Regions from separate parts of the Kitasatospora sp. NPDC088861 genome, predicted to be linked through region 1. Evidence: riboswitches for the same ligand, from Rfam matches in the RefSeq annotation. Region 1 holds a riboswitch; each other region holds the start of a gene.
The links. A riboswitch is a leader RNA that binds a small molecule or an ion and turns the genes downstream of it on or off. The one in region 1 is predicted to bind cyclic di-AMP.
Positions count from the first base shown of each region.

Region 2: it holds a riboswitch for cyclic di-AMP, as region 1 does, so the genes downstream of both, ACIP37_RS08805 (NlpC/P60 family protein) here and ACIP37_RS36315 (transglycosylase family protein) in region 1, are expected to answer to the same signal.
Region 3: it holds a riboswitch for cyclic di-AMP, as region 1 does, so the genes downstream of both, ACIP37_RS03770 (M23 family metallopeptidase) here and ACIP37_RS36315 (transglycosylase family protein) in region 1, are expected to answer to the same signal.
Region 4: it holds a riboswitch for cyclic di-AMP, as region 1 does, so the genes downstream of both, ACIP37_RS10150 (hypothetical protein) here and ACIP37_RS36315 (transglycosylase family protein) in region 1, are expected to answer to the same signal.

Region 1 covers NZ_JBIVJF010000046.1:6,908-13,754, reverse strand. The annotation lists gene mfd (transcription-repair coupling factor) at 1-778, shown strand, start outside; gene ACIP37_RS36330 (MazG family protein) at 850-1,878, shown strand; gene ACIP37_RS36325 (SDR family NAD(P)-dependent oxidoreductase) at 1,896-2,321, opposite strand; gene ACIP37_RS36320 (cytochrome P450) at 2,597-3,892, shown strand; cyclic di-AMP (ydaO/yuaA leader) riboswitch at 4,103-4,270, shown strand; gene ACIP37_RS36315 (transglycosylase family protein) at 4,276-5,193, shown strand; gene eno (phosphopyruvate hydratase) at 5,461-6,747, shown strand.
Region 2 covers NZ_JBIVJF010000003.1:454,225-461,071, forward strand. The annotation lists gene ACIP37_RS08785 (rhomboid family intramembrane serine protease) at 1-495, opposite strand, end outside; gene ACIP37_RS08790 (hypothetical protein) at 697-960, shown strand; gene ACIP37_RS08795 (NYN domain-containing protein) at 1,230-2,591, shown strand; gene ACIP37_RS08800 (NlpC/P60 family protein) at 2,792-3,826, shown strand; cyclic di-AMP (ydaO/yuaA leader) riboswitch at 4,164-4,313, shown strand; gene ACIP37_RS08805 (NlpC/P60 family protein) at 4,324-5,469, shown strand; gene ACIP37_RS08810 (NlpC/P60 family protein) at 5,697-6,743, shown strand.
Region 3 covers NZ_JBIVJF010000001.1:842,882-849,728, reverse strand. The annotation lists gene ACIP37_RS03780 (GNAT family N-acetyltransferase) at 164-736, opposite strand; gene ACIP37_RS03775 (hypothetical protein) at 779-1,741, shown strand; gene ACIP37_RS03770 (M23 family metallopeptidase) at 1,855-2,688, opposite strand; cyclic di-AMP (ydaO/yuaA leader) riboswitch at 2,701-2,859, opposite strand; gene ACIP37_RS03765 (alpha/beta fold hydrolase) at 3,205-4,032, shown strand; gene ACIP37_RS03760 (TetR-like C-terminal domain-containing protein) at 4,108-4,677, shown strand; gene ACIP37_RS03755 (PP2C family protein-serine/threonine phosphatase) at 4,862-6,028, shown strand; gene ACIP37_RS03750 (SpoIIE family protein phosphatase) at 6,111-6,847, shown strand, end outside.
Region 4 covers NZ_JBIVJF010000004.1:211,235-218,081, reverse strand. The annotation lists gene ACIP37_RS10170 (TetR family transcriptional regulator) at 1-577, shown strand, start outside; gene ACIP37_RS10165 (alpha/beta hydrolase-fold protein) at 782-1,924, shown strand; gene ACIP37_RS10160 (MoaF-related domain-containing protein) at 2,018-2,347, opposite strand; gene ACIP37_RS10155 (esterase/lipase family protein) at 2,557-3,894, shown strand; cyclic di-AMP (ydaO/yuaA leader) riboswitch at 4,129-4,295, shown strand; gene ACIP37_RS10150 (hypothetical protein) at 4,298-5,650, shown strand; gene ACIP37_RS10145 (hypothetical protein) at 5,670-6,155, opposite strand; gene ACIP37_RS10140 (IclR family transcriptional regulator) at 6,505-6,847, opposite strand, start outside.

The sequences.
Region 1 (6,847 bases):
GCGCGGGCGGGTCGGCCGGGGCCGCGAGCGCGGCTACGCGTACATGCTGTACCCGCCGGAGAAGCCGCTCACCGAGACCGCGCACGAGCGCTTGGCGACCATCGCCCAGCACACCGAGATGGGCGCCGGCATGTACGTGGCGATGAAGGACCTGGAGATCCGCGGCGCCGGCAACCTGCTCGGCGGCGAGCAGTCCGGGCACATCGCGGGCGTCGGCTTCGACCTCTACATGCGGATGGTCGGCGAGGCGGTGGCCGAGTTCCGCGAGTCGCTGGCGAACGGCGGCGAGCCGGAGGAGGAGCCGCTGGAGGTGAAGATCGAGCTGCCGGTCGACGCGCACGTGCCGCACGACTACGCGCCCGGCGAGCGGCTGCGGCTGCAGGCGTACCGCTCGATCGCGGCGGTCAACTCGGAGGCGGACATCCAGCAGGTCCGGGACGAGCTCGTCGACCGCTACGGCAAGCTGCCCGAGCCGGTGGAGAACCTGCTGCTGGTCGCGGCGCTGCGGCTGTACGCCCGGCGGTGCGGCATCGCGGACATCACCCTCCAGGGGGCCAACGTCCGGTTCGGGCCGGTGGAGCTGCGGGAGTCCCAGCAGCTGCGGCTGAACCGGCTCTACCCGCGCAGCCAGGTCAAGGCGGCCGCCCAGCAGCTGCTGGTGCCGCGGCCGAGCACCGGGCGGATCGGCGGCAAGCCGCTGGTCGGGCGGGAGCTGCTGGGCTGGTGCAGCGAGTTCCTGTCGGCGATGTTCGACGACCTGGCGGGGTCGAAGAAGTAGGACCCCGGCGGGAGGGGCGGGTCCCGTCGGGCCCGTCCCCGCCCCGGGCGGGCGGCGGGTAGGTTCGGGGTGTGACGACGAATGTTCCGGACGCGAAGCTGATCCTGCTGACGACCACCCACCGGGTGGCCCCCGGGTTGCTGGCGTGGCCGGCGTGGGAGGCGCTGCGGTCGGCGGGGCGGGTGCTGGCGGGGGACGCGGGGCATCCGCAGGTGGCGGCGGTGCGGCAGGCCGGGGTGGAGGTCGAGGTCGTGGCGGCGGGGTCGGCACCGGCGCTGGCGCGGCTGCTGACCGGGCAGCCGGGCGGGGCTGGGCCGACGGTGTGGCTGGGCAGCCCGGACGGGGATCCGGGGCTGACGGACGCGCTGGCGCGGCTGGCGGTGGAGCACGCCGGTGAGGTGCCGGAGATCGAGGTGCTGCCGGGGTCGTACGACCTGCCGGGGGCGCGGCTGCTGGACCTGGTGTCGGTGATGGACCGGCTGCGCTCGCCGGGCGGTTGCCCGTGGGACGCCGAGCAGACGCACGAGAGCCTGGTGAAGTACCTGGTCGAGGAGGCGTACGAGCTGGTCGAGGCGATCGAGGAGGGGGACCGGGAGACGCTGCGCGAGGAGTTGGGCGACGTGCTGCTCCAGGTGTTCTTCCACTCCCGGATCGCCGAGGAGCACCCGGCGGAGGCGTTCTCGATCGACGACGTGGCCGGTGACATCGTCGAGAAGCTGATGTACCGGCACCCACACGTGTTCGGGGACGTCGAGGCGGAGGGCGCCGCCGAGGTGGAGGCGAACTGGGAGCAGCTGAAGGCGGCCGAGAAGGCGGACCGGGAGTCGGTGCTGGACGGCGTGCCGGCCGGGCTGCCGTCGCTGGCGTACGCGGCGAAGCTGGTGTCGCGGGTGCGCCGGGCGGGCTTCGCGGGCGTGCCGGACGAGCCGTACGCGCTGCCGGCGGAGCTGACGGCGCAGTCGGCGGGCCGGCTGCTGCTGGCGGTGGCGCAGCGGGCGCACGACGCCGGGGTGGACGTGGACGCGGCGCTGCGCTCGGCCGCGCGCGGTTACCGGGACGCGGTGCGCGCGGCCGAGGGCCTCGGGCCGGTCGGCGAGTAGCGGGCCCGGGCAGGGCCTCAGGCGGCCGTGGCGGTGTTCTCGATCGGCCGCCGCTGCCGGGGGACGACTTCGCCGATGGCCTCGCCGACGAGGGCGAGGAGTTCGGCGAGGCGTTCGAGGTCGAGGCGGGCGGGCAGTTCGGCGAGCGAGACGATCCGCTCGCCGTCGGGGCCGGCGACGCAGAACAGGTCGATGGGGCCGAGGTGCTTCTCGGCGGTGTCGACGAGGGCGGCGACGTCGCTGGGGCGGCGGATGTCGCCGCCGACGCCGACGACGGGGCAGCCCGGCCGGTCGAGTTCGGTGGCGAGGTCCTCGGCGACGCCCGCACGCTGGTCGGCGATCAGCACTCCGGCGGCGCCGGCGGCGGCGAACCGGCGGGCGAGCTCGGCTCCCGATCCGCCGTCGAGTACCGCGATGACGACGACTGCCCCGCTGACCCGCATGGTCTGCTCCTCCCTGTGGGCGACACCGCACCGGCGCCCACGATTTCTGCGGAGGATCGTAGGCAGGTCCTGACCCTCCGCAACAGGGATTACCCCTCAGGTGACCAGGGTCACGCCCGCCACCCGGCCAAGAGCTGTCCAAGAGCTGTCCACGGACCGTCCACGGGGCGTCCACGGAGCGTTGGCGGGCCGTCCGCCGGGTGTCGACGATCCGGCCCCGCCGGTCGCGTCCGCCGGAGGCGGTGCGGCCCCGACCCACCGGATACGGTCGACGCATGCCAGTGCAGCCCGATCCCGCCGCCCCGCAGCTCTTCACCTGGGAGTTCGCCACCGATCCGTACCCCGCCTACGCCTGGTTGCGCGAGCACGCCCCGGTGCACCGCACGACGCTGCCGAGTGGGGTGGAGGCCTGGCTGGTGACCCGCTACGCGGACGCTCGGCAGGCGCTGGCGGACGGCCGGCTGTCGAAGAACCCGGCACACCACAGCGAGCAGGCGCACCGCACCGGGCGGGTGGGAATTCCGGGGGAACGCCAGGCGGACTTGATGACGCATCTGCTGAACATCGACCCGCCGGACCACACCCGGCTGCGCCGGCTGGTGTCGAAGGCGTTCACGCCGCGCCGGGTGGCGGAGTTCGAGCCGCGGGTGCAGCAGCTCACGGACCGGCTGATCGACGGCTTCGCGCAGCGCGGTTCGGCGGACCTGATCCACGAGTTCGCGTTCCCGCTCCCCATCTACGCGATCTGCGACCTGCTGGGCGTGCCGGCCGAGGACCAGGACGACTTCCGGGACTGGGCCGGGATGATGATCCGGCACGGCGGCGGCCAACGCGGCGGCGTGGGGCGGGCGGTGAAGCGGATGCGGGCGTACCTGCTGGAGCTGATCCACCGCAAGCGGGCGGATCCGGGTGATGACTTGATCTCGGGCCTGATCCGGGCGAGCGACCACGGCGAGCACCTGAACGAGAACGAGGCCGCCGCGATGGCGTTCATCCTCCTGTTCGCGGGGTTCGAGACGACCGTCAACCTGATCGGCAACGGCACGTACGCGCTGCTGCGCAACCCGGAGCAGCGCAGGCTGCTGCAGGAGTCGGTGGTGCGCGGCGAGACGGCGCTGCTGGAGACCGGGATCGAGGAACTCCTGCGCTACGACGGGCCGGTGGAGATGGCGACGTGGCGTTTCGCGACGCGGCCGCTGTCGATCGGCGGGGTGGACATCCCGGTGGGCGATCCGGTGCTGGTGGTGCTGGCCGCGGCGGATCGCGATCCGGCCAGGTTTGCGGACGAGAACACCCTGGACCTGGCCCGCACGGACAATCCGCACCTGGGTTTCGGCCACGGGATCCACTACTGCATCGGCGCCCCGCTGGCCCGCCTGGAGGGGCGGAGCGCACTGGCCACGCTGCTTTCCCGGCTGCCGGACCTGCGGCTCGCGGAAAACCCGGAGAACCTGCGCTGGAGGGGCGGCCTGATCATGCGTGGCCTGCGGGAACTCCCGGTCGAATTCACTCCGGAGACCCGCTCTCCGCACGCGCCGCCGGTCGCGCCGACCGACGCCCCGACACGCTGACGGCATGTCTCCGGCGGTTCGTGGAGCCGGGCCTGAACCCGCATTAATCCGGACATACCGCCGCCGTTGGTAGGCGATTGACCACGCGCCGTAATTTGTGTGTGATATCGGTGATATGAGCTTGTTATTGGTCTGATGATCTGTCTACTCTCCCTGGAGTTCGCAGCTGCGGACCTCGTGCGCGGAACGCCGAATCCTGCCCGCCGCGTCACGGGAAACCGACCAGACCCTGGGCAGGGGCGGGGGAACCAGGTTTGTTGCCGTTCCCCGACGGCTTGGGGTGAAGCCGCCCGAGCGGAATCGTTTCCGCTTTCGGCGGCCGGGCCACCTCCCGGTCCGAACCCGACAGCTCACCTCGCAGGCGTGCGGAGAGGGACCTCTTCATGCTGTTCGTTGGAACCGGCCGCCACCGCCGTCGCACCCAGACCGAGAAGGCCATCGCCGTCGCCGGTGTGGCCGGCGTCGGACTCGCGATGCCGCTCCTCACCGCCACCGGCGCCTCCGCCGCCCCGGCCTCCACCTGGGACGCCGTCGCCCAGTGCGAGAGCGGCGGCAACTGGAGCATCAACACCGGCAACGGCTTCTCCGGCGGCCTGCAGTTCACGCCCAGCACCTGGAAGGCGTACGGCGGCACCTCCTACGCCCCGCAGGCCAACCAGGCCAGCAAGGCGCAGCAGATCTCGGTCGCCGAGAAGGTGCTGGCCTCGCAGGGCCCGGGCGCCTGGCCGGTCTGCTCCCAGAAGGCCGGCCTGAGCAAGGGCGGCGCCCCGGCCTCCGTGGACACCTCCACGGACGCCAAGCCCGCCAAGCAGTCCGCCGCCAAGCCGACCCAGCAGGCGCAGGCCCCGAAGCCTGCCCAGCAGCCGGTCAAGCAGGCCGCCCCGAAGCCGGCCGCCCAGCAGCCCGTCCAGCAGGCCCCGCAGCAGACGCAGCCGCAGACCCAGGGCTTCTCCGGCAAGGCCGGCTGGGACGCCGACGCGAAGGTGTACTGGTACCAGAACAACGGCGCCTGGTACTGGACCAGCCACCAGAGCGTCTACCAGCAGTACGCGGGCCAGCCCGCCGCCCAGCCGCAGTACGCGCCCCGCGCCGCGCAGCCCGCGCAGTCCGCCCCGGCCGCGCAGCCCGCCGCCGCGCAGGGCGGTCACGACTACACCGTCCGGGCCGGCGACACGCTGTCGACGATCGCCGCCGCCCAGGGCGTGTCCGGCGGCTGGCAGTCGGTGTACGACGGCAACCGCGGCACCGTCGGCGGCAACCCCAACCTGATCATGCCCGGCCAGGTGCTGCACCTCGGCTGAGCGGCCCGGGCCCTGAACGGCCCGCGCCCTGCGGGCGAAGGGGGACGGGACCTGTCCCCCTTCGCCCGCATTCCCCCGTATTCGCCCGCTTCGATCGGGCAAGCAGGTGAACTACTGGTGGGTAGCCGGGCCACACGCTGAGACGGGACCGAGGCCAGCGCGGCCCCGGGGGCCGGGGCGGTTAGGCTCTGGTCGTAACGACTCCGCAATCGTCCCGCCGGCAGCACCCAACGTCAGCCGGACCCTGCTTCCGCAAGGAGATGCCTCGTGCCGTCCATCGATGTCGTCGTAGCCCGTGAGATCCTCGACTCGCGTGGCAACCCCACGGTCGAGGTCGAGGTCGGCCTCGACGACGGCAGCACCGGCCGTGCCGCTGTCCCGTCGGGTGCCTCCACCGGCGCCTTCGAGGCGCTCGAGCTGCGCGACGGTGACAAGAACCGCTACTTCGGCAAGGGCGTGGAGAAGGCCGTCCTGGCCGTCATCGAGCAGATCGGCCCGGAGCTGGTCGGCTACGACGCCACCGAGCAGCGCCTGATCGACCAGGCCATGCTCGACCTGGACGCCACCCCGGACAAGTCCTCGCTCGGCGCCAACGCGATCCTGGGCGTCTCGCTGGCCGTGGCGCACGCCGCCTCCGAGGCCAGCGACCTGCCGCTGTTCCGCTACCTGGGCGGCCCGAACGCGCACGTGCTGCCCGTTCCGATGATGAACATCCTCAACGGCGGTTCGCACGCGGACTCCAACGTCGACATCCAGGAGTTCATGATCGCCCCGATCGGCGCGGAGTCCTTCTCCGAGGCCGTCCGCTGGGGCGTCGAGGTCTACCACACCCTCAAGGGCGTGCTGAAGGAGCGCGGCCTGTCCACCGGCCTCGGCGACGAGGGCGGCTTCGCGCCGAACCTGGACAGCAACCGCGAGGCCCTGGACCTCATCACCGAGGCCATCCAGAAGGCCGGCTACGTGCCCGGCCGTGACATCGCGCTCGCCCTGGACGTCGCCGCGTCCGAGTTCTACGAGGACGGCGCCTACCAGTTCGAGGGCAAGGCCATCTCCGCCGCCGAGCTCATCGAGTACTACGCCGAGCTGGTCGACGCCTACCCGCTGGTCTCCATCGAGGACCCGCTGGACGAGTCGGACTGGGACGGCTGGAAGGCCATGACCGTCAAGCTGGGCGACAAGGTCCAGCTGGTCGGCGACGACCTGTTCGTCACCAACCCGGCCCGCCTGGCCAGGGGCATCGAGACCGGCACCGCCAACGCGCTGCTGGTGAAGGTGAACCAGATCGGCTCGCTGACCGAGACCCTGGACGCCGTCGAGCTGGCCCAGCGCAACGGCTACCGCTGCATGATGTCGCACCGCTCCGGCGAGACCGAGGACGTCACCATCGCCGACCTGGCCGTCGCCACCAACTGCGGCCAGATCAAGACCGGTGCCCCGGCCCGCTCCGAGCGCGTCGCCAAGTACAACCAGCTGCTGCGCATCGAGGAGATCCTCGACGACGCCGCCGAGTACGCCGGCCGCGGCGCCTTCCCGCGCTTCCGCTCTGCGGAATAGCCAGCACAGCCGCTCCGCGGAGTAGCAAGCACGGCCGCTCCGCGGAGCAGCAGGCTCAGCCGCTCCTCGGAGCAGCGAGCACGGTCGCTCCGCCGACCGG
Region 2 (6,847 bases), on a different contig from region 1:
CGGGGAGTGCGCCTCGGCGAGGGCGAAGCCGTACGTGGCCAGGCTGCCGGCGGCCAGGTAGAAGACGGCGAACCGGGCCCGGCCCAGCCGCCGTTCGACGGTGGGGCCGAAGACGTGGAGGAAGAGCAGGTTGCCCAGCAGGTGCAGCCAGCCGGCGTGCACGAAGAGCCCGGTGAGGACGGACAGCGCCGGGTGCTTGCCCGGGGTGGGCGCGGCCGGGCAGCCCGGGGCCGGGTCGGGGGCCTGGGCCAGCTGCTCGGCGGTCAGCGGGCGGCCGGCCAGCACCTCGGCGGGGATGACGCCCCAGCGCTGCTCGTACCGCTGCTCCGCGCAGAGCCGGGACTGGCCGGTGCCGTACAGCGGGTTGAGCCCGGCGGCCGGGCCCAGCAGGAACACCAGGGTGTTGACCGCGATCAGGGCGTAGGTGACCGCCGGGGCGGGCACGGACGGGTGCTCGCCCCGCGCGTCGGTGTGCCCGGGGGCCGTCAGTGCCATGCGGCCAAGCATCCCTCCGTGTCGGGCGTGTGACACGGCCTTGTACGGCAGGTGGACTAGCCCGCTCGTTCTCCTGACTGGTGGCCGGGATGGTTGCCTCAGGCAATAGGCTTGGGGCGGGCAATCCCGCCTCCCGCCGCCGACGCCGGGGCTCCGGGGGGAGCGCCTAGCCCACCCAGGGACCACCCGAGAGGACCCCCGATGACCGTCCCCGCCCTGACCGCCGAGACGCGCTGGCGCTGCACCCTGTGCGGAAACCTCACCCGCTTCGACGTGACCCGCACCGCGCGGGTCACCGAGTTCCTGCACTTCGACCTGGCCGGCGAGTCCAAGGTCGAGGATACCGAGGTGCTGAGCGAGACGATCGAGTCGGTGCGCTGCCGCTGGTGCAACGCCGTGGACCAGGTCGAGCTGGTGGCCCGTCCGGGCGCCGAGAACGCGGAGGCCTCCGCCGACCAGGGCTGACGCCCGACGGCGCGGGGGCGGGTGCGCGGCGCGCCTGCCCGCCGCGCTGGGACAATACAGACAGGACGCACGGAGCGTGACGACAGGGCGGCGGCCGCGGGCCGTGACCCCGTAGGACCAGGATCGGAGCCGAGGACGTGGTGGACGCAGCGAGGGAGCCCGCCGAAGCGCAGGGGCTTCAGCCCGCTGCGGCCGTGCAGGCGCGGGCCGCCGACGCGGCTCCGTCCGAGCCCGCGGCCGTCGGCGGGGCGGCGGGTTCCGATGAGTCGGTGGGCCCCGGCGGGGCGGCGGGTTCCGGCGAGGTGGCGCCGGAGCGTGGTGCCGAGAAGCTGGACCGGCCGCTGCCCGAGGGCGTGCGCCGGCGCGTGGTCGGCCTGGCCTCGGACGCGCTCGGCGGGCTGCCGCCTGGCGAGCTGCCGCAGAGCCTGCGCCAGTACGTCAAGTTCACCCCGGCCCGGCGGGCCAAGTACGCGGCCACGGCGCTGGCCGCGGCGCTGGAGTCGGAGCCGGCGTTCCGGGTGCGGATAGCGGAGCGGCTGAGGCTGGGCCAGCCGGACCTGGTGAAGGCGTTGGAGTCGGGCAGCGTTCCGGGCGCCGCCGATCCGATGGACGTCGCGGCCGCCGCCTACCTGGTGCGGTCGGCCGGCTGGAGCCGGCTGGTGGCCGAGGCCGGGGAGGAGGCCGAGCGGGCCGGCGCCGAGGGCGCGGCCGCCGAGGCCACCCGGCTGGCGGAGAAGTTGCAGGCGGAGCTCGCCGAGCTGCGGTCCGCCGCCCGGGCGGACCTGGAGCGGCAGCGCGCGGAGTCCGAGGACGTCCGCCGGGAGGCCGAGTCGCTGCGGAAGAAGGTGCGCTCGCTGGAGAGCGACACCCGCCGGGCGCAGGCCGAGACCAGGCGGCTGACCGCCGAGCTGGAGGCCGCGAGGGCGCAGGCGGCCGCCGAGCGTGGCGCCGCGGAGTCCGAGGCACGGCGGCTGCGGCACCGGGTCGGCGAGCTGGAGACGGCGGCCGAGCAGGGCCGCCGGTCGGCCCGCGAGGGCCGCAGCGTCGAGGACATGCGGCTGCGGCTGCTGCTGGACACGGTGCTGCAGTCGGCGCAGGGGCTCCAGCGGGAGCTGGCGCTGCCGGTCTCCCAGATCCGGCCGGGGGACCTGGTGGAGGCGGTGGTGCCGGGTGCGGCCTCGCCGCACGACGTGGCCCGGCGCGGTCTGGCCGACGACGATCCGGCGCTGCTGGACCAGCTGCTGGCGATCCCGCAGGTGCACCTGGTGGTGGACGGCTACAACGTGACCAAGACGGGCTATCCGACGCTGCCGCTGGAGCAGCAGCGGATCCGGCTGCTGGGCGGGCTGGCGATGCTGGCCCAGCGCACGCAGGCGGAGGTCACCTGCGTGTTCGACGGGCAGGACCTGGACGTTCCGGTGATCATGGCGCCACCGCGCGGGGTGCGGGTGCGGTTCAGCCGGACCGGCGAGACCGCGGACGAGCTGATCCGCCGTCTGGTGCGGGCCGAGCCGCAGGGTCGTCCGGTGGTGGTGGTGTCCACCGACCGGGAGGTCGCGGAGGGCGTGCGGAAGGCCGGCGCGCGCCCCGTGGCTTCCGTTCTGCTGCTGAACCGGCTGGCGCGGCCCTGACGGCTGCCGCGGCGGGATGAGGCCTGGTCAGCGCCCGGTTTGCGGCGGTGTGCACATCCAGTGAAGCCTGCGGGGGAAGTGGAGTTCACGCCTTCGGGGGAGTGGCAAAACCCGTGGATCTTCCCTAGGGTGTGGCGTCAAACCTATTTTCCGGATTCTCACCTGATCGGGTGAGGCCGATGGAAGAAGGAGCAATTCCCTTGGCCTCCCACCGCCGTCCCAAGCAGCCGAGCCGCGCCCGGGTCTCCGTGCTCACCGCTGCCGCGGCGACCGCGGTCGCCCTCTCCGCGCAGGTCGCCGCGCACGCCGCGCCCCAGCCGAGCAAGACCGACGTCAAGGCGCAGATCGACCAGCTCCAGCAGGACCAGGAGCAGGCGGCGGAGAAGTACAACGGCGCCAAGGAGCGGGCCGACCAGCTCCGCAAGCAGTCCGACCAGCTGCAGGACAAGGTGGCCCGCAGCCAGGACGAGATGACCCAGCTCCAGACCGGCCTGGCCGGCGTGGCGGGCGAGCAGTACCGCACCGGCGGCATCGACCCGTCCGTCCAGCTGATGCTCTCCTCGGACCCGTCGGGCTACCTGGAGAAGGCGTCCAGCGCCCAGCAGGCCAGCGCCAGCGAGTCGGAGGCGCTCAAGGGACTGCTGGACCAGCAGCGCCGGCTGGACCAGGAGAAGTCCGAGGCCGCCGCCGTCCTGGCCTCGCTCGACTCCACCACCAAGGACCTGAACCAGGCCAAGACGGACGTCAACCAGAAGCTGAAGGCCGCGCAGGACCTGCTGAACTCGCTCAGCGCCTCCGACCGCGCCGCGCTGCGGGCCCAGCAGCAGCAGGACGACCGCGCCTCGCGCGGCAGCGACCGTGCCGACCTCGGCAGCCTCCCGCAGGCCGGCGGCTACGCGGGCGTGGCCGTGGCCAAGGCGATGAGCAAGCAGGGCTCGCCGTACGTGTGGGGCGCCACCGGCTCGACCACCTTCGACTGCTCGGGCCTGATGGTCTGGGCGTACGGCCAGGCCGGCGTCTCGCTGCCGCGCACCTCGCAGGAGCAGGGCAACGTCGGCACCAGGGTCTCGCTGGACCAGGCCCAGCCGGGCGACCTGGTCATCTACGGCCCCGACCGGCACCACGTCGGGATGTACATCGGCAACGGCATGGTGGTGCACGCGCCGCACACCGGTGACGTGGTGAAGGTGATGAAGGTCGACGCGATGCAGATCAACACGATCCGCCGGGTCTGACGTCCCGACACGCCCGAAGGGCCCGTCCGGGCCTGTGATCCACGCCACCCTCGGACCGGGGGTGGCGTTCGGGTTTTGTCCGCAGCGTGACTCCCCGATGAAGAGTGATCAGCTTTACGTACGGCGGTGATCACTATGTGTCATATTCACAAAAGAACTTTGGTCTTCTTCCGTCTTTTTTCTGACAAGGATTTGAACGGATCACGGTTCAGTTACTAGGGTCGTGCCCCGAACCACCGCACTCCCGATCGCCCAGCCAGGGTGGCGGCGGTGGTTTCCGTCGAGTTCGTGACGCAGCGGGGCGGGCCCAGTGCCTGCCCGACGGGGAGCCCAGCAGTCGGGGGTGCTGTCGAACGGAGCCGGGGAACCACGTTCCTCCGGGGTGAATCGGCGCCAGGTCGGCCGGTGGAACGGCCGTGAGGCGTCGTAGGGCACGCTTCCGGCCCGAACCCGTCAGCTCACCCGGTAGACGGCGTAGGAAGAAGGAGTCCGCCTTCGTGGCGTCCCATCGTCGTCCCAAGCCCGCCAGTCGCACCCGGGTCTCGATCCTGACCGGCTTCGCCGCGGCGGCCGTCGCGCTGTCCGCGCAGTCCGGCGCCCACGCCGACCCGCAGCCGACCAAGGACCAGGTCAAGGAGCAGGTCGACCAGCTCAACGACCAGGCCGAGGTCGCGACCGAGAAGCTCAACGCCGCCCAGGAGAAGCAGCAGCAGCTGCAGAAGCAGGTCACCGACCTGCAGGACCAGGTGGCGCGGCAGCAGGGACAGGTGACCGACCTCCAGGGCGGCCTGGCCGAGATCGCCGGCGAGCAGTACCGCAACGGCGGCATATCCCAGACCGTCCAGCTGATGTTCTCCGCCAGCCCGGACACCTTCCTGAGCCAGGCCGACACGCTGAACCAGGCCGGCGGCACCCAGAAGGGCCAGCTCAAGCAGCTCCAGGACGAGCAGCGCAAGCTCGACCAGGTGCGCTCCGAGGCCCAGGGCAAGCTCGCCGAGATGGAGACCACCACCCAGCAGCTGAAGAGCGCCAAGGACGAGGTCCAGGGCAAGCTCAAGGCCGCGCAGGACCTCTTCAACACCCTGTCCGAGCAGGAGCGCCAGGCGATCCGCGCGGCCGAGGAGAAGGCCGCCGCCGACGCCAAGGCGAAGGCCGACGCCGCGGCGAAGGCCGCCCAGCAGCAGGCGGCGGCCCAGCAGGCCGCCGACCGCTCCTCCCGCGACAACAGCCGCACCGACCTGAGCGCGTCGCAGGCCCCCGCCGCGCCGGTCACCAAGCCGAGCGCCGGCAGCTCGCGCGGCGCCGCGGCGCTGTCCATCGCCGCCTCCAAGATCGGCAGCCCGTACGTCTACGGCGCCTCCGGCCCCGGCTCCTTCGACTGCTCGGGCCTGATGGTCTGGGCGTTCAACCAGGTCGACGTCTCGCTGCCGCGCACCTCGCAGGAGCAGGCCCACGCCGGTACCCGGATCGGCACCGACCTCTCCCAGGCCCAGCCCGGCGACCTGCTGATCTTCTACGGGGACGCCCACCACGTCGGCATCTACGCGGGCAACGGCCAGGTGCTGCACGCGCCCAAGCCGGGCGCGTCGGTCCGCTACGAGGCCGTCGGCAACATGCCGCTGACCTCCATCGTGCGGGTCTGATCCCCGCTCAGGCCCTCCCAGGCCCGGCCTTCCACCACGGAAGGCCGGGCCTGCGGCTTTTCCGGCGTCTCGGACTGATGTCCGATTGCGGGTCAAATATTCGGGTTGGCAGGGGTTTGGACTCGGTTGCCCGGACTCGCTAACGTCTGCCACCGGACTCCGCTTCCAGGGCCGCCCGCGTTGGGGCGGCGGCGGGGCCCCACCGCCGGATCGGAGCCGCTGCCGCCATGCCCGTGCACCGTCGTTCCCAACTGCTCGCCCGTGCGCTGGTGCTGACCGCGGCCGCCGCCACCGCCCTGGGTGTGACGACGGGCGGCAGCGCCCAGGCCGCCCCCGCCGCGCCGGACACGCCCACCCGCAAGGACGTCAAGGCGCAGGTGGAGCAGCTCTACGGCGAGGCCGAGCAGGCGTCCGAGAAGTACAACGCCGCCCAGGAGGCGCAGCAGCGGCTCCAGGGCGAGACGACCGTCCTCCAGGGCGAGATCGCCGTCGCCCAGGACCAGCTCAACCAGTTGCGCGGCGACCTCGCCACCGTGGCCGGCGCCGAGTACCGCGGCGGCGGCATGGCCCAGACCGTCCAGCTGATGCTCTCCACCGACCCGGAGGGCTACCTGTCCCGGGCCCGCACCCTCGACCAGGCCGCCGAGCGGCAGCAGGAGACCCTGCACGAACTGGCCACCCGCCAGCGCCGGCTCGACCAGCGCCGCACCGAGACCGCCGGCAAGCTCGCCGAACTCGACCAGGCCCGCCGCTCGCTCGCCGACAGCAAGCAGCAGATCCAGCAGCGGCTCACCGAGGCCCAGCGGCTCCTCAACAGCCTGGGCGTCGCCGAGCGGGCCCGGATGGCCGCCCAGGACGCCCGGGAGGCCGAGCAGCGCGCCACCCGGGGCACCGACCGGCTGGACCTCGGCACGGCCCCGCCCGCCTCCGAGCGCGGGGCGGCCGCGCTGGCGGCCGCGGTGCGGATGATCGGCTCGCCCTACCTCTACGGATCCACCGGGCCCCGCGCCTTCGACTGCTCCGGTCTGATGTACTACAGCTGGCGGCAGGCCGGAGTGACCCTGCCGCGCACCTCGCAGGCCCAGGCGTACGCCGGGCAGCGGGTCAGCCTCTCCGAAGCGCGGCCGGGAGACCTGGTGATCTTCTACCGGGACATGCACCACGTCGGGATGTACGCCGGCGGCGGGGTGATCGTGCACGCCCCCTACCCGGGCGCCAAGGTCCGCTACGAGAGCGTCAACGCGATGCCGGTCGCGGGGGTGGTCCGGCTCTGAGCCCGGCACCGTCCGACCCCGACGCCCCCCACCCGATAGACGGCGCCCGCCGGACGCTGTCCCGGCGCGGTGCGCTGCTGCTCGCGGCCGGCGGGCTGGCCCAG
Region 3 (6,847 bases), on a different contig from region 1:
CCTCGTTCTCGACTGCTGATGGCATCAGTCTGGTCGAACGGCGGGCCGGGGAGGATCCGGAGGCCTGGCGGATCGGGGGTGGGGTTAACCCCCCGGGCCTGACCCGGCAGGCCTGCCCCCAGGTCCGCGTCGGACGTCCACGTCGGACGTCCACGCCGGGCCGTCAGCCGGTCGCGCCGCTCCACTCGTCGGCGAGCAGCGAGTACAGGTACGAGTCGGACCAGGCGCCACCCTTGTAGAGGTCGTGCCGGACCCGCCCCTCCAACTGGAACCCGAGCCGGAGGAGCACCTTGGCCGAGGCGCCGTTGTCCACGTCGACCCGGGCCGCCAGCCGGTGCACGCCGAGGGCCTCGAAGGAGAGCTCGCAGAGCAGGCCGGCGATCTCGCCCGCGTAGCCGCGGCCCCAGACGTCGCGGCCCAGCACGTAGCCGAGGTGGGCGGAGCGGTGCTTGCCGAGGGTGAGGGAGGCGTGGGCGATCGGCACGGCGTCCACCGGGTCCTCGGCGTCGTCGCGCCGGGTGACGGCCAGCCGGTAGGTGTCCCGTTCCGGCGCCATCGCCTCCTCCAGGTAGAGCTCGATCTGGTCGGCGCAGGTTTCACGGTCGCGCGGCTCGAAGGGGAGGTAGCGGGTGACCTCCGGGTCGCTGAACAGCCCGTACAGCGCGTCCACGTCGCCGGCGGTGTGGTGATACTCGCGGATGGCCAGCCGGGGGCCGGTGAGTCGTACGGGGACCATGGCAGCCGACCCTACCCCCGGCCAGCGGTTACCGTTCGAGCTATGAACGACGAAGACCTGCGGCTCGCCCCGCGCACCAGGGCCTCCGACCTGCTCGCCTGGGCGGCGGAAGAGGACCGCGCCCCGGTGGCCGAAGCGCCGCTGCGCGCGGTGCTGGCCCTGCTGGAGCTGGGCGAGGGCAGGATGCACGACGGCTGGCCCGAACTGACCTCGAACGCGGTGGAGCACCTGCTGTACGAGCGGCTCTACCTGTACGTCCAACCCGAACCGGAGGCGGACCCGCTGGCGTACGGCGCCGCCGTCCGGCTGCTGACCGACCACCAGCGGGCCGCCAAGCGGCTCAACGCCAAGCGCCAGGAGCGGCTGCACGCCGAGGCCGAGTGGCAGGGCGAGGTCGCGGCCGGGCTGCTGCGCCGCGCCGACCTGGTGACCTGGCCCCGGCTGTACGCGCTGCTGCTGCACGCGTACGGGGCGGACGTCGCGGATCCGGAGGCGGTGCGGGAGTGGCTGACCGGCTTCCGGGAGCTGGCGCAGGAGGAGCGGCTGGCCGTGTTCGCCGCACTGGCGCAGACCGGCTGGCTGGACGAGGTGGACGAGCAGGGCTGGAGCCCGACCCGGGTGATCTCGGTCGGCATGGCCACCGACGGCGCGCGCCGGCTGCTGGAGCAGGGCCTGATGCGGCGCAGCTACCGCAACCTGGCCGAGCTGACCGCGCTGGGCCGGCCGATGCCGGACGAACTGGCCGGGGACTTCGGGGCGTTCGAGGAGGCGGCGGTGGAGGCCGCGCTCGACCTGTACGGGGAGTGGACGGTGCCCGGGCTGCCGCGACTGCTGGTGGAGGAGTTCCCGGACCTCGCGCCGGAGCCGGGGCAGGAGGAGATCGACGCGTACCTGGCCGGGCTGGCGCAGGAGGAGTTCGACGCCCGCCTGGAGGGGCTGGCGGGGCCGGCGCAGGAGGAGTTCGACGCGCACCCGGCGGAGCCGGCAGACCCGGCGCAGGAGTGACGCGGCGAAGCCCCGGCCGCGGTGCCTTCTGGTTCCGGCGGCCGGGGCTTCGCGGGTGCGTCAGGGGTTGAGGCCGCGCTTCTGGTTCCGGCGGCCGGGGCTTCGCGGGTGCGTCAGGGGTTGAGGCCGCGCTGCTGGAACCAGGTCTCCGGGTCGACGGGGGCGCCGCCACCGGGGCGGACCTCCACGTGCAGGTGCGCGCCGGTGACGTTGCCGGTGGCGCCGACCTTGCCGATCTGCTGGCCGGAGCCGACCTTGCCGGAGCCCTTGATGATCGAGGAGAGGTGGCAGTACCAGATCTCGGTGCCGTCGGGCAGGGTCTCGACGATCCGGTAGCCGTACGAGCCGGACCAGCCGGCCGAGGTGATGGTGCCCTGGCCGACCGCGTAGACGGGGGTCCCGGTGTCCGCGGCGAAGTCCAGGCCGGTGTGCAGGTGGGCCCAGTAGCGGGCGCTCTGGCCGTAGTGGGCGGTGAGGTGGTAGTCGCGCACCGGCAGGGTGAGGGCGGCGGCCTTGGCCCGCTCGGCCTCCTCGGCGGCCCGCTTGGCCTCGGCCTCCTTCGCGGCGGCCTTGGCCTCCGCCTCCTTCGCGGCCTGGACGCGGGCGTCCTCCTCGGCGGCGGTGCGCTGGCTGTCGGCCTGCAGCTGGATGCGGGCGGCGAGCGCGAGGCCGGGGTCGGCGGAGAGGGCGACCGGGGTCTCGTCCGGGGTCTCGATGGCGGGGGCGGCGGCCGGGGTGGCGGAGGCGAAGCCGGTGGCGCCCAGGGTGGCGGCGACGGCGGTGACGCCGAGCAGCGGGGAGGCCCCACGGACCTGACGCGGCATCCGGTGCCGGTTGGTCTCGGCCTCCGGGCCCGCGTACTCGGGGCCGTCCGGGCCGGGGTGGTCGAGGAGCCGGGTACCTGCTGCGAGGCCGGCCGGGTGTGCCGGAGTGTGCGTCGACGCCACGGAGGCGCGCTCCTTTCCTTCCTTCGCGCCTACCGGGTTAGCTGACGGGTTCGGAGCAGGAAGGTCTCCTACGGCCGGGCCGGAGCCCCGCCGATTCACCCCAAGGAACGTGGTTCCCCGGCTCCCTGACCTGCCCGGAGGCCGGTCGGCGGGATTAGGCGACGGCGCACGGTGCCGTCTGGGTACGGCGTTGACGACCGCGCTGCGTTATCAAACGTTAATCCTAGGAGGCCCTGATTCCAAGCCGTTCGCCCGGGACGACCGGAGACAGGCGGGGCACTCCGGGGCACGACGGGCGTTTTGTTCCCCTTGGACACCCCTGCACCCCCTTGAGCACCGTTGACGCCACCTCACGTGATCGGACGTCAACGAACGACCCTTCATCCGCGCACCCCCCGCCGGCCTCCCCCGCTCCGCAGGGCGCGAGGGCTTGACGGCTAAGGCTATTAGCCTTAGCTTTATGGCTATCGGCGGCAGCACCGAAGCCCCGCACCGGCAACCCTCCGGAGGCCCACCATGAACGCCACCAGCGCCCCCACCACCCAGTACCTCGACGTCACCGGCGGCCGCCTCGCCTACGACGACACCCGACAGGGCGACGGCGCCCCCGTCGTGCTGCTCCCCGGAATGCTCGACACCCGCGCCGCCTACCGGCACCTCCGCCCGCTGCTGGCCGCCGCCGGCCGCCGGGTCATCACCATGGACCTGCGCGGCTTCGGGGAATCCTCGATCATCTGGGACGACTACTCCCCCGCCGCCATCGCCACCGACGTCCTCGCCCTGCTCGACCACCTCGGCATCGACCGCGCCGTCCTGGTCGGCAACTCCTACACCGGCGCGACGGTCGTCAAGGCCGCCGGCGACGCCCCCGAGCGGGTCGCCGGCATCGCCCTGATCGACGCCTTCATCGAGAACCCCCCGCCCGGCGCCCTCATGCGCGGCGCCCTCCGCGTCATGGGCTTCCTGACCGTCCACTCGCCCGCCTTCTGGGGCCTCTACCACCGCAAGCTGGCCTACCCGGGCGCCAAGCCCGCCGACTTCGACCCGTACGTGGCCGGACTCGTCGCCGCCATGCGCACCCCCGGCCGCAAGACCGCCACCCGCGGACACGTCAGCGGGGACTCCGCGCCCGTCGGCTGGACCGCGGCCGTGCGCTGCCCCTCGCTCGTCATCATGGGCAGCAAGGACCCCGACTTCCCCGAGCCGGAAGCCGTCGCCGACCGGCAGGCCATCGCGCTCAACGCGCGGAAGGTCATGATCGACGGATCCGGGCACTACCCGATGGCCGACAACCCGCAGGCCACCGCCGACGCCCTGCTGCCCTTCCTCGCCGAACTCGCCTGAGCCCCGCCCGCCCACGTCAGCCCCGCCACGCCACGCCACGCCACGTACGCCTTCCACCGACGGAGAGCCCACACCATGCCCCGAGTAGGACTCACCCCCGAGCAGGTCGTCGACCACGCCATCGCCCTCATCGACGAGCAGGGCGCCGACGCCCTCACCCTGGCCGCCGTCGCCGCCCGGGCCGGGGTCGCCACCCCGTCGCTGTACAAGCACGTCAGCGGCGGCCTCGCCGAACTGCGGCGGCTCATCGCCGTCCGGGTCACCGAGGAACTCGCCGACCGGCTCGCCGAGGCCGCCGTCGGCCGCAGCGGCGACGACGCCGTCGACACCGTCCTGCGCGCCTACCACGCGTACGCCACCGAGTACCCGCACCGCTACAACGCCCTCCCGCAGGCCCCGCAGCCGGACGACGACCTCACCCGCGCGGCCGGACGGCTCGTCGGGGTGATCATCGCCGTCCTGCGGGAGTACGGCCTCGACGGCGCGGAGGCGATCCACGCCGCCCGCACCGTCCGCTCCGTCGCCCACGGCTTCGCCTCCCTCTCCATCGGCGGCGGCTTCCAGCTCGCCGAAGACCTGGCCACCACCCAGAGCCGCCTCATCACCCTCCTCACCACCGGGCTCCGCACCTGGCCCACCCCCTGAGACGCCGACCACCGCACCGGCCGCGGCACGACCCACCCGGTCTCCCACGACGACGGAACGGCCGGCGCACCGGGTGAGGCGTGCGCGAGAAGTCGGACCCGCCGACTTCCCGTGCGGCGGGCAGGCAGCGGGCCTGGGGGTGGTAGGGCCGGACGGGTTAGTGTGGCCGGGCTGACTGGTGGTCATGACAGGGACCGCCGACCCCTTGGCGGAGGTCCACGTGCCCGCACCGATAGCGAGGGCGCGGCGGTGGTACCTGCGGCTGCTGGACGGGAACGCCCGGGCCGCGCGGTACGCGCTGGGGGTGCTGCTCGGGGTGACCGCGGTGCTGAGCGTGCTGCCGATCGTGCTGCCGTACAGCTGGCCGCCGTCGGCGCTGGTGCTGCCGCTGGTGGTCGGCGGGCTGCTGTTGCGACGCGGGCAGCTGCTGGTGCTGGTGTGCGCGGCGCTGGCCGGCGGGGTGCTGGGGGCGGTGGTGCGGGATCCGCTCGGGGTGCGGATCGGGGTGACGCTGGTACTGGCCGCGACCGCGGTGACGGTGCTGGCCGCGAACCGGTTCCGGCACCGGCTGGGTCTGCGCGGGACCCAGGGCGATTCGATGCTGCTGGAGCTGGCCGAGCACACCCGGACGCTGGCCCGGCTTCCGGAGCGGCTGCTCGACTGGCACTTCGACAGTGCGCTGGCGCCGGCCGGCGACACCTCGTTCTCGGGTGACTTCCTGCTGTGCGCACACCGCCCCGAGGAGGATCTGCTGGAGCTGCTGCTGGTGGACGTGTCGGGCAAGGGCAGCCGGGCGGCGGCCCGCTCGACGCACCTGTCGGGCGCGTTCGCGATGCTGCTGGGGCGGGTGCCGCCGGAGGCGTTCCTGCCGGCGGCCAACGACCACCTGGTGCGGATGGGCTGGGAGGACGACTTCGCGACGGCGGTGCACCTCGCGCTGCGCCCGGCGACGGGCGACTACCTGCTGTTCAACGCAGGCCATCCGGCGCCCGCGCAGTTCCGCCGGGCGGACGGCGGCGGCTGGGCGCGGTCGGGGCACGGCGGCCCGGCGCTGGGGCTGGTGTCGGGCGCGCTGTATCCGGCGGTGTCGGGGCGGCTGCGGCGGGGCGATTCGCTGCTGCTGTTCAGTGACGGCCTGGTGGAGGTGCCGGGTCGGGATCTGGACGAGGGGGTGGGTCGGCTGCTGGCGGCGGCCGAGCCCGTGGTGCGGCCGTGGCGGACGCAGCAGCAGCTCACCCGGGGTGCGGCGGAGCGGCTGGTCCGGACGGTGGCACGGGACGCGGCGGACGACCGGACGCTGGTGCTGGTGCGCCGTCTGGGTCACCATTCACCCGCTTCAGCACCCGCTTGAGAAATAAGGTATTAAGAATTAAGTGCCCGTTCGGGCACCCAGAGGGCACCCACCCCCCGAGAGCGGAAAGGCCGGGTATCCGATGGACCTGAGCTCTCCGTGGGTTCCCCCCTCCGAGGACGAGAGCCGGACGCCGCGCAGCAGTCCCACCGCCCGCAGCCCCATGCGCTGCGTGCGCTTACTGCTCGGCTGCACCAGCGCCACCGAACTGCTCGGCACCGTCCTCGCCGAGGGGCCGGGGTGGATCACCGGCGAGGGTTCCGCGCTCTACCTGCTGGATTCCGCCGGGATGCTCCGACTGACCGCCTCGCACGGGCTGCCGGACTGGGCCCACGAGCGCTACAGCACCGTCGATCCGGCCAGTGACCTCCCCGCCGCGATGGCCCTGCGGTTACGCCGCCCCTACCTGCTCAGTCCCGAGCACACCAGCGTCGACTACCCGAACAAGAACGTCGGCATGGGCACCGGCATGGTCGCCGTGATCGCCCTGCCGATGGTCGTCGACGAGCGGCCGGTCGGCGTCCTCGCCCTCGCGCTGGCCCACCGGGGCACCGTCCCCCGCCGCGACCTGGACGTCCTGGAGACCATCGGCGAGGCCTGCGCCCACCGGCTGTCCCACCTGCTCGACCACGCGGACGCCCGGATACCCCAGGATCCGGCCGGGGCACCGCCGGACGGGGCCGGGAGCCTCCCCGCCGGGCTGGCCCACCCGATGCTGTCGCTCGCCGTCCGGGCGGCCGGGCACGGTGCCTTCGAGCGCGATCTGGTCACCGGCGAGAGCTACTGGGACGCCGCGGCGTTCCGGGTCACCGGCCAGCC
Region 4 (6,847 bases), on a different contig from region 1:
CCGGCTGGACATCGCCCGTACCGCCGCCGCACTCTTCGCCGAGCGCGGGGCCGAGGCGACCACCGCCGAGGAGATCGCCCTCGCGGCCGGCATCTCGCTGCGCACCTTCTACCGGTACTTCTCCGTCAAGGAGGACGCCGTCGCGCCGCTGCTGGCGGCCGGTGGGCGTCGCTGGGTCGACCAGCTCGCCGAGACCCCGGCCGATCTGCCGCTGCGCGAGGCTCTGGAGCGCTCGGCGGTCGCCTCGCTGACCCCGCCCGACGAGGAGGCGGTCGAGGCGATGGAGTGGACGCGAAGCCTGCTGCGCGACCCGCGCCTCGACGGCACGTGGCAGCGCGTCCACGCCGACTCCGAGGAGCGGCTGCGGGCGGTCCTCGCGGAGCGTTGCCTGGGCGGCACCGACCCGCTGGAGATCCGACTGGCCGCAGCTGCGGCGACGGCGGCGATCCGGGTCGCGCTGGAGGAGTGGGCCGCCTCGGACGCGCCCACGGCCGGCCCGGGCTCCCCGCGGGAGCTCGGTGCGCGCTGCATGCGCGAACTCACGGCGGGGCTGCGGCTCTACGGGCGGGAGGGCTGAGCCCGCCCGGCCGCGTACAGGTGACAGATAACAGCTGACAGATTTCGTTATCTGTTATCTGTTATCTGTCATCTGTCACCTGTTCCTCCTCCCCGGCCCCGTTAGGGTGGGTGATCGCGCGCCCCGGTGGGGGAACCGGGGTGACCACCTCGGATGTCCTGGACGGAGGGGGCGGGGAGTTCGAGGCGTGGGAGCAAGTAGGACATGGGTCTGACGAGCCACAAGGTGTTGGCGCTGGCCGTATTGATCGCCGTCGTGATGACGGCCGGCACGGTCTGGCTGTGGCCAAGACTCGCCAAGCAGACCTGGCAGGCGGTGCTCGGCCGGATCGGCTCCCTGCTCGCCACCCAGCTCGCGGTGCTGGCCGCGCTCGGCCTGGTGGCGAACAACTACTTCGCCTTCTACAGCAGTTGGGACGACCTGCTGGGCACCGGTGACACCGGCCCGGTGGTGATCCACAACAAGGCGGACGCGTCCGGCCGGCTGCTCGTGGAGACGATCGGCCACGCCTCCGTCAAGGGCGGCGGCGCGATGGGCCGCGAGCCCAGCCAGTCCGGTGAGATCCGCAAGGTGCGGATCGACGGCGCGGCCAGCCGGCTGTCCACCGAGGGGTACGTCTTCCTGCCGCCGCAGTACTTCCAACCGGAGTACGCGCAGCGGCAGTTCCCGGCGGTGATCGTCAGCACTGGCTTCCCCGGGATCGCCGAGAACCTGATCACCCGGTTCAACTACCCGGGCGCAGCGCTCAAGTTGCTCCAGGACGGCAACATGCAGCCGACCGTCATGGTGCTGATGCGCCCCTCGCCGGCCCTGCCGCAGGACACCGAGTGCGAGGACATTCCGGGCGGCGCGCAGTCCGACACGTACTTCACCAAGGACGTCCCCTCAGCGATCCAGGCGAGCTTCCGGGTCTCCTCCGACCCGCAGGCCTGGGCCTTCATGGGCAACTCGACCGGCGGCTACTGCGCCCTCAAGCTGGCCATGCGCCACCCGGACGTCTTTCCGACCGCCGTCGCGCTCTCCGCCTACTACGACGCCGCCGACGACCCGACCACGGGCGACCTGTTCGGCGGCAGCAAGCAGCGTCGTGACGAGGCCAACCTGATGTGGCGGTTGAAGAACCTGCCGCAGCCCAAGGTGTCCGTGCTGCTGGCCGGCACCAAGAAGGGCGACGGCGACTACCGGCGCGACACCGAGGCCTTCGTCGACGCCGTGCAGTCCCCGATGAAGGTCTCCTACAGCATGTTGGAGAACGGCGGCCACAACTTCGAGACCTGGAGCGCGCTGCTGCCGTCCTCGCTGGAGTGGATGTCCCAGCACCTCAAGGTCCCGAACCAGGCTGCCTGAGCAGGCCGCCCGAGCAGACTGTCTGAGCAGGCAGTCTGCTCAGACGGTCTGAGTAAGCCGACGGACAGCGAGGGGGCGCGGGAGCGGTGAGGCTCAGGCCACCCGCTCCAGCGTCCCGGTGTGCAGCTCGCCGACCCGGCCGCCCTCGCCCTCGTACGTCCAGAAGGCGCGCACCGTCAGCCGGCCGAGGTCCATCACGTGGCTGACGGTGATCCCGCTCTCCTCGGTCCAGCTGATGAAGTAGATCTCCGGCGCCACCTCGGCGACGTGCAGCCGCACGTCCTCCCACTGGCCCGCCGACTCGCCGAGGCCCTCCCAGCGCAGCCGCCTGCCGTCGGCCGAGTAGGTGTTGCGGAAGGCCGCGCCGTTGTCGGCCCGGAAGAGGTAGGTGCGGCCGGCGAAGGCGGGCAGGGGCGCGGTCATGGTGGGGCGGTACCTCGTTCCTGTGGGGCCGTGCACGGCGGTCTTGTGCACTGCGGAAGATGTCGGACCTCCAATTTATCCGACCCGGTGAGCCGGGTGGGCGCACCCGTGGACGGTGCGCCACGGCACCGGCCGCCACCGCGCAGGCCGGCGCGGTGTGCGGCGGGCACCTGGGCGCCCGCCGGCGGCCGGTCCTACCGTCCACCCCCATGAGACGCACCCCCACCCCCATGCGGCACACCCCCACCGCCGTCAGACGCACCCCCACCGCGTTGTCCGCCCTCCTGCTCACCCTCGCCGCGCTGCTCCTCGGCACCCCCACTCCCGCCCAGCCCACCGCTGCCCAGACCGTCACTGCCCAGACCACCGCCCAGGCGGCCACCGCCCCGCTCACCCTCGAAGCCGCCTTCCCCGCCCCCGGCAACGGCTGGGCCAAGGTCGAGCGCTACCTCGACACCACCCCCGGCTTCCGCACCGAGCAGTACCCGGCCGACGGCCGCGGCGACCAGGACGGCGCCCGCCGGACGTACTTCGGCGGCACCGGCCAGCCCTCCTCCAGCCGCTTCCTGCTGTACTCGGCGACCGGCTGGGACACCGGTAGCCGTCCGACCCCCGTGCTGCTGGTCCACGGCGCCAACGACAACGCCGACCGCGCCTGGGCGCACCCGGGGGAGAGCGGCACCTGCGGTGCCTCCGCCTGCCCGTCCACCGGCCTCGCCCAGTACCTCGCCGGCACCGGCCACCGGGTGTTCGCCATCGGCTTCGCCCACAAGCAGGGCGACAACCTGCTCCAGGCGCAGGCCGTCGGCGACGCCGTCGCGCTGATCCGGGCCCGCCTCGGCGTCCCGCAGGTGGACGTGGTGGCCTGGAGCAAGGGCGAGGTCGCCGCCCGGGCGTACGTGTCCTCGGTGCGCCCGTCCTGGGGGCGGGCCTACGCGGGCGACGTGCGCCGCCTGATCACCCTCGGGGGCCCGAACGGCGGGCTCGACTACGTGTACGCGCACGGCTGGTCGTTCGACCTCGCGAGCTGGCCGGCCTGCGGCGGCACCGCCAACGCGCCGTCCCCGAACCTCTACATGACCTGCTACGGCACCTACACGGCGCAGCCCTGCCTCGGCGTGCTGCCCACCGGCGGCTACGACTGCTACCCGGGCCAGCGCCAGCTGCTCGCCCGCTGGGACGGCCGGTACGGGGTGGACGGCACCGCCCAGGACTGGTGGACCACCTACTACGGCGGCCAGGGCTTCTACACCTCCGGCCAGGGCATCCAGGCGGCGATCGACGCCGGTTCGCTGATCGCGCCGCTGCAACAGGCGGGCGTCCCCGCGTCGGTGCGCACCTATCTGCTCGCGGGCGGGTCCGCCGACATCCCGGGCGTGCTCAACGAGAACCGGGGGCCCAGCGACGGCATCGTGTTCACCGCGAGCGCCCTGGACACCACCGGCATCGCGACGATCGGCGGCACCCGGCTGCTCACCGGCCTCAACCACCTGGAACTCGCCTGGGCACCGGAGGCCGAGAGCCAGGTCGACAACTGGCTCGCTTGACCCGTGGACCGCCGATTCGCCGATTCGCCGATTCGCCGTTCGGCAGCTCGACGGCTCCGCTGATCCGTCCCAACTGATCCACCACGCAGCGTCGTTGATCGACACCACTGTGACCTGTGCGACAACCGGCCCGAGCAGGTTGTCCGTTCACGGACGGCCTGCCTAGCCTGCAACCGTCGTCCGCCCTCGCGGACCCCCGCCGCCGGGACGCCGAGTCCTGTCCACCCGCCGGCCGGCAACCGAGCACCACAGCGGACGGGAGCGGGGGAACCAAGGTCAGCGCCCGGCCCGTACGCTCCCGCGTGCGGGCCGTGGCTAGGGGTGAAGCCGCTTCCACCGGCGGCCGGGCTGCCTCAGCCCGAATCCGACAGCTCACCTCGCAGGCGTCGCAGAGGACACTGCCATGCACCAGCCTGCCCGGCGCCGCGCGCCGCGCCACGCCCGTCCCTCCCACCGGGGCCGCAACGCCGCCCTCGCCGTCACCGGAGCGCTCGCCGTCACCGGCGCCGGACTGCTCGGCCTGCCGGCCGTCTCCGGCGCCCAGGCCGCCACCGCCCCGACCGTCACCCAGGACCGGCTCGCCCCGGCGACCATGGTCGCCAACCAGGCCGCCACCGCCTCGCTGACCCTCCACTCCTCGGCCTGCTTCACCGCGAAGACCGTCGGCGTGGGCGCCCGGAACGCGGCCGGTGCGAACCTCGACTTCCCGGGCAACGCCTCCAATGTGCAGATCTGCCCGAGCGGCCTGTCCTTCACCAGCGGCGCACGCGCCCTGCCGGCCGGGACGTACACCCAGTTCGGCTTCTGGCAGGACCTCGGCGGGGCCTGGCACAACCTGGCCTCGCAGCAGCTGGTGGTCTCCAGCACCCCGGCGCCGACTCCGCCCCCGACCCCGACGCCCACCACGAAGCCGACTCCCGCCCCGACCCCGACTCCCGCCCCGACCCCGACTCCCGCCCCGACCCCGACGGCGCCCCCCACCGCGAAGCCGACCCCGACGAGCAGCCCGAGCCCGAGCAGCCCGAGCGCCACCGCCAGCCCGTCGGCCGGCACCCCCGTATCCCCGGTCGCCGGCAAGTCGCTGACCTGGTCCGACGAGTTCAACGGCCCGATCAGCTGGGGCTCGCGCTGGGTCGGCGACAAGAGCACCGCGTACAAGTACGGAAACCACAACCCGGACGACAACAAGCTCGACCTGCTGAACAAGAACAACGTCAGCGTCGCGAACGGGGTCGCCACCTTCACCGCTGCGCCCGGCACCACCACGCTGGAGAACGGCAAGCAGGCCTGGAACACCGGCTTCCTGACCACCGAGGGCTCCAGCGAGGGCTTCCAGGTCAGGACCGGCGACTACGCCGAGACCCGGGTCAAGCTGCCGTCCGGCTCCGGCGCCTGGCCGGCCTTCTGGACCTGGAAGAACGGCAACGGGGAGGTCGACTCCTTCGAGTACCACCCCGACAACCCGAACCTGCTGGAGCTGACCAACCACGTCAACCCCGGCAACCCCAAGTACTACACCGACGCCGGTGCCGTCGCGAAGGACCAGTGGGTGACCATCGGCACCTATTACGGCGCCACCTCGGTGGACTGGTACGTCAACGGCGCCAAGGTGTTCTCGGACGGCAAGGGCGTCGGCGCCAACTGGTCGGCGTACCTGATCCTCAACCTGTCGGTCGGCGCGGGGAAGTACCACCCGGCGCCGCAGGGCACCGCCCCGATCACCTTCGCCGCCGACTACGTCCGCGTGTACCGGTAGGGCCTTCGGGGCTTCCGGGTCAGGAACCGGGAGCCGTCTCGACCACCGTGATGTCGAACGGCTGCCGGTTGTTCCCCTCGTCCGGGTCGTCCACGCCGCGCACCGCGACCGAGCCGCCGGTGAGCTTGCCGATCCGCAGGTCCGGGGAGAGGTGCACCGGTACCAGCGCGGTCGCGCTGCGCAGCGGGGGCAGTCCGGCCGGGAAGACACAGCGCACCTGCCGGCCGTTGAGCCGCACCTCGCAGTCCTCGGGGAAGTACGGGCCCACTGGGGAGACCCCGGGAGGCAGCGTCACCAGCACGGTGAACGGTGCGGCGGTGGTGTCCGGGCCGCGGTTGGCGATGAAGGCGTGGACGGTGGTGGTGCCGCCGGGCGGGGCGGCGTCCGGGTCGAGCCGGACCACCTCCAGATCGGAGCGGGACGCCGTGGGGGCTGCCGTGTCCACCGCCGGCCGGGGCTCGGGCCGCCGCAGCGCCCAGGACGGGCCGGCGGTCAGCGTCGCCACCGAACAGCCGGCCGCCATCGCGGCGACGAGCGAGGCCGCGCGGAATCCGCGGAGCCTGCTGGCCTGCCCGGACCCGCCCCGCCTGGACCCGCCCTGCCCGGACCCGCCCTGCCCGGACCCGCCCTGCCCGGACCCGCCTCGCATTGTCGAACGCCTGTACGTCATCGTCGTCCACCCTGTCCCGGGGCCCCGGCCGCCCGCGCCGCTGCGGGCCGCGTCCGCACCAGGGTGGCGGAGCCTGCGCCGGGGGCCGGTGCAACCCGCTCGGCGTCCGCCCGAACGGGGGAGCGTACGTACGGGAAGTCGACCGGATCGACTTCCCGTGCGTGAAGCGGGCGGTGGCGACGGGTCAGGGTGCGAGGACCTGCCCCAGCCGGGTCGCGATGTGGTGCATCACCGGCACCAGCGAGGACGTGCCGGCCTGCTCCTCCAGGGCCCGGATACGGGCCTCCGGGCCGGACACCGACAGGGCGGTGGGCGTCGGCGCGCCCGGTACGGCGAGCGCGATGCAGCGGACGCCGATCTCCTGCTCCTGGTCGTCGACCACGTAGCCGCGCTCGCGCGCCTCGGCGAGCTGGTGCAGCAGTTCCTGCGGGTCGGTGACGGTGTACTCGGTGTGCGCGGGCAGCGGGTTGGGGCCCAGGACGGCGCGCGCCTCGTCCTCGGGGAGCTGGGCCAGCAGCGCCTTGCCG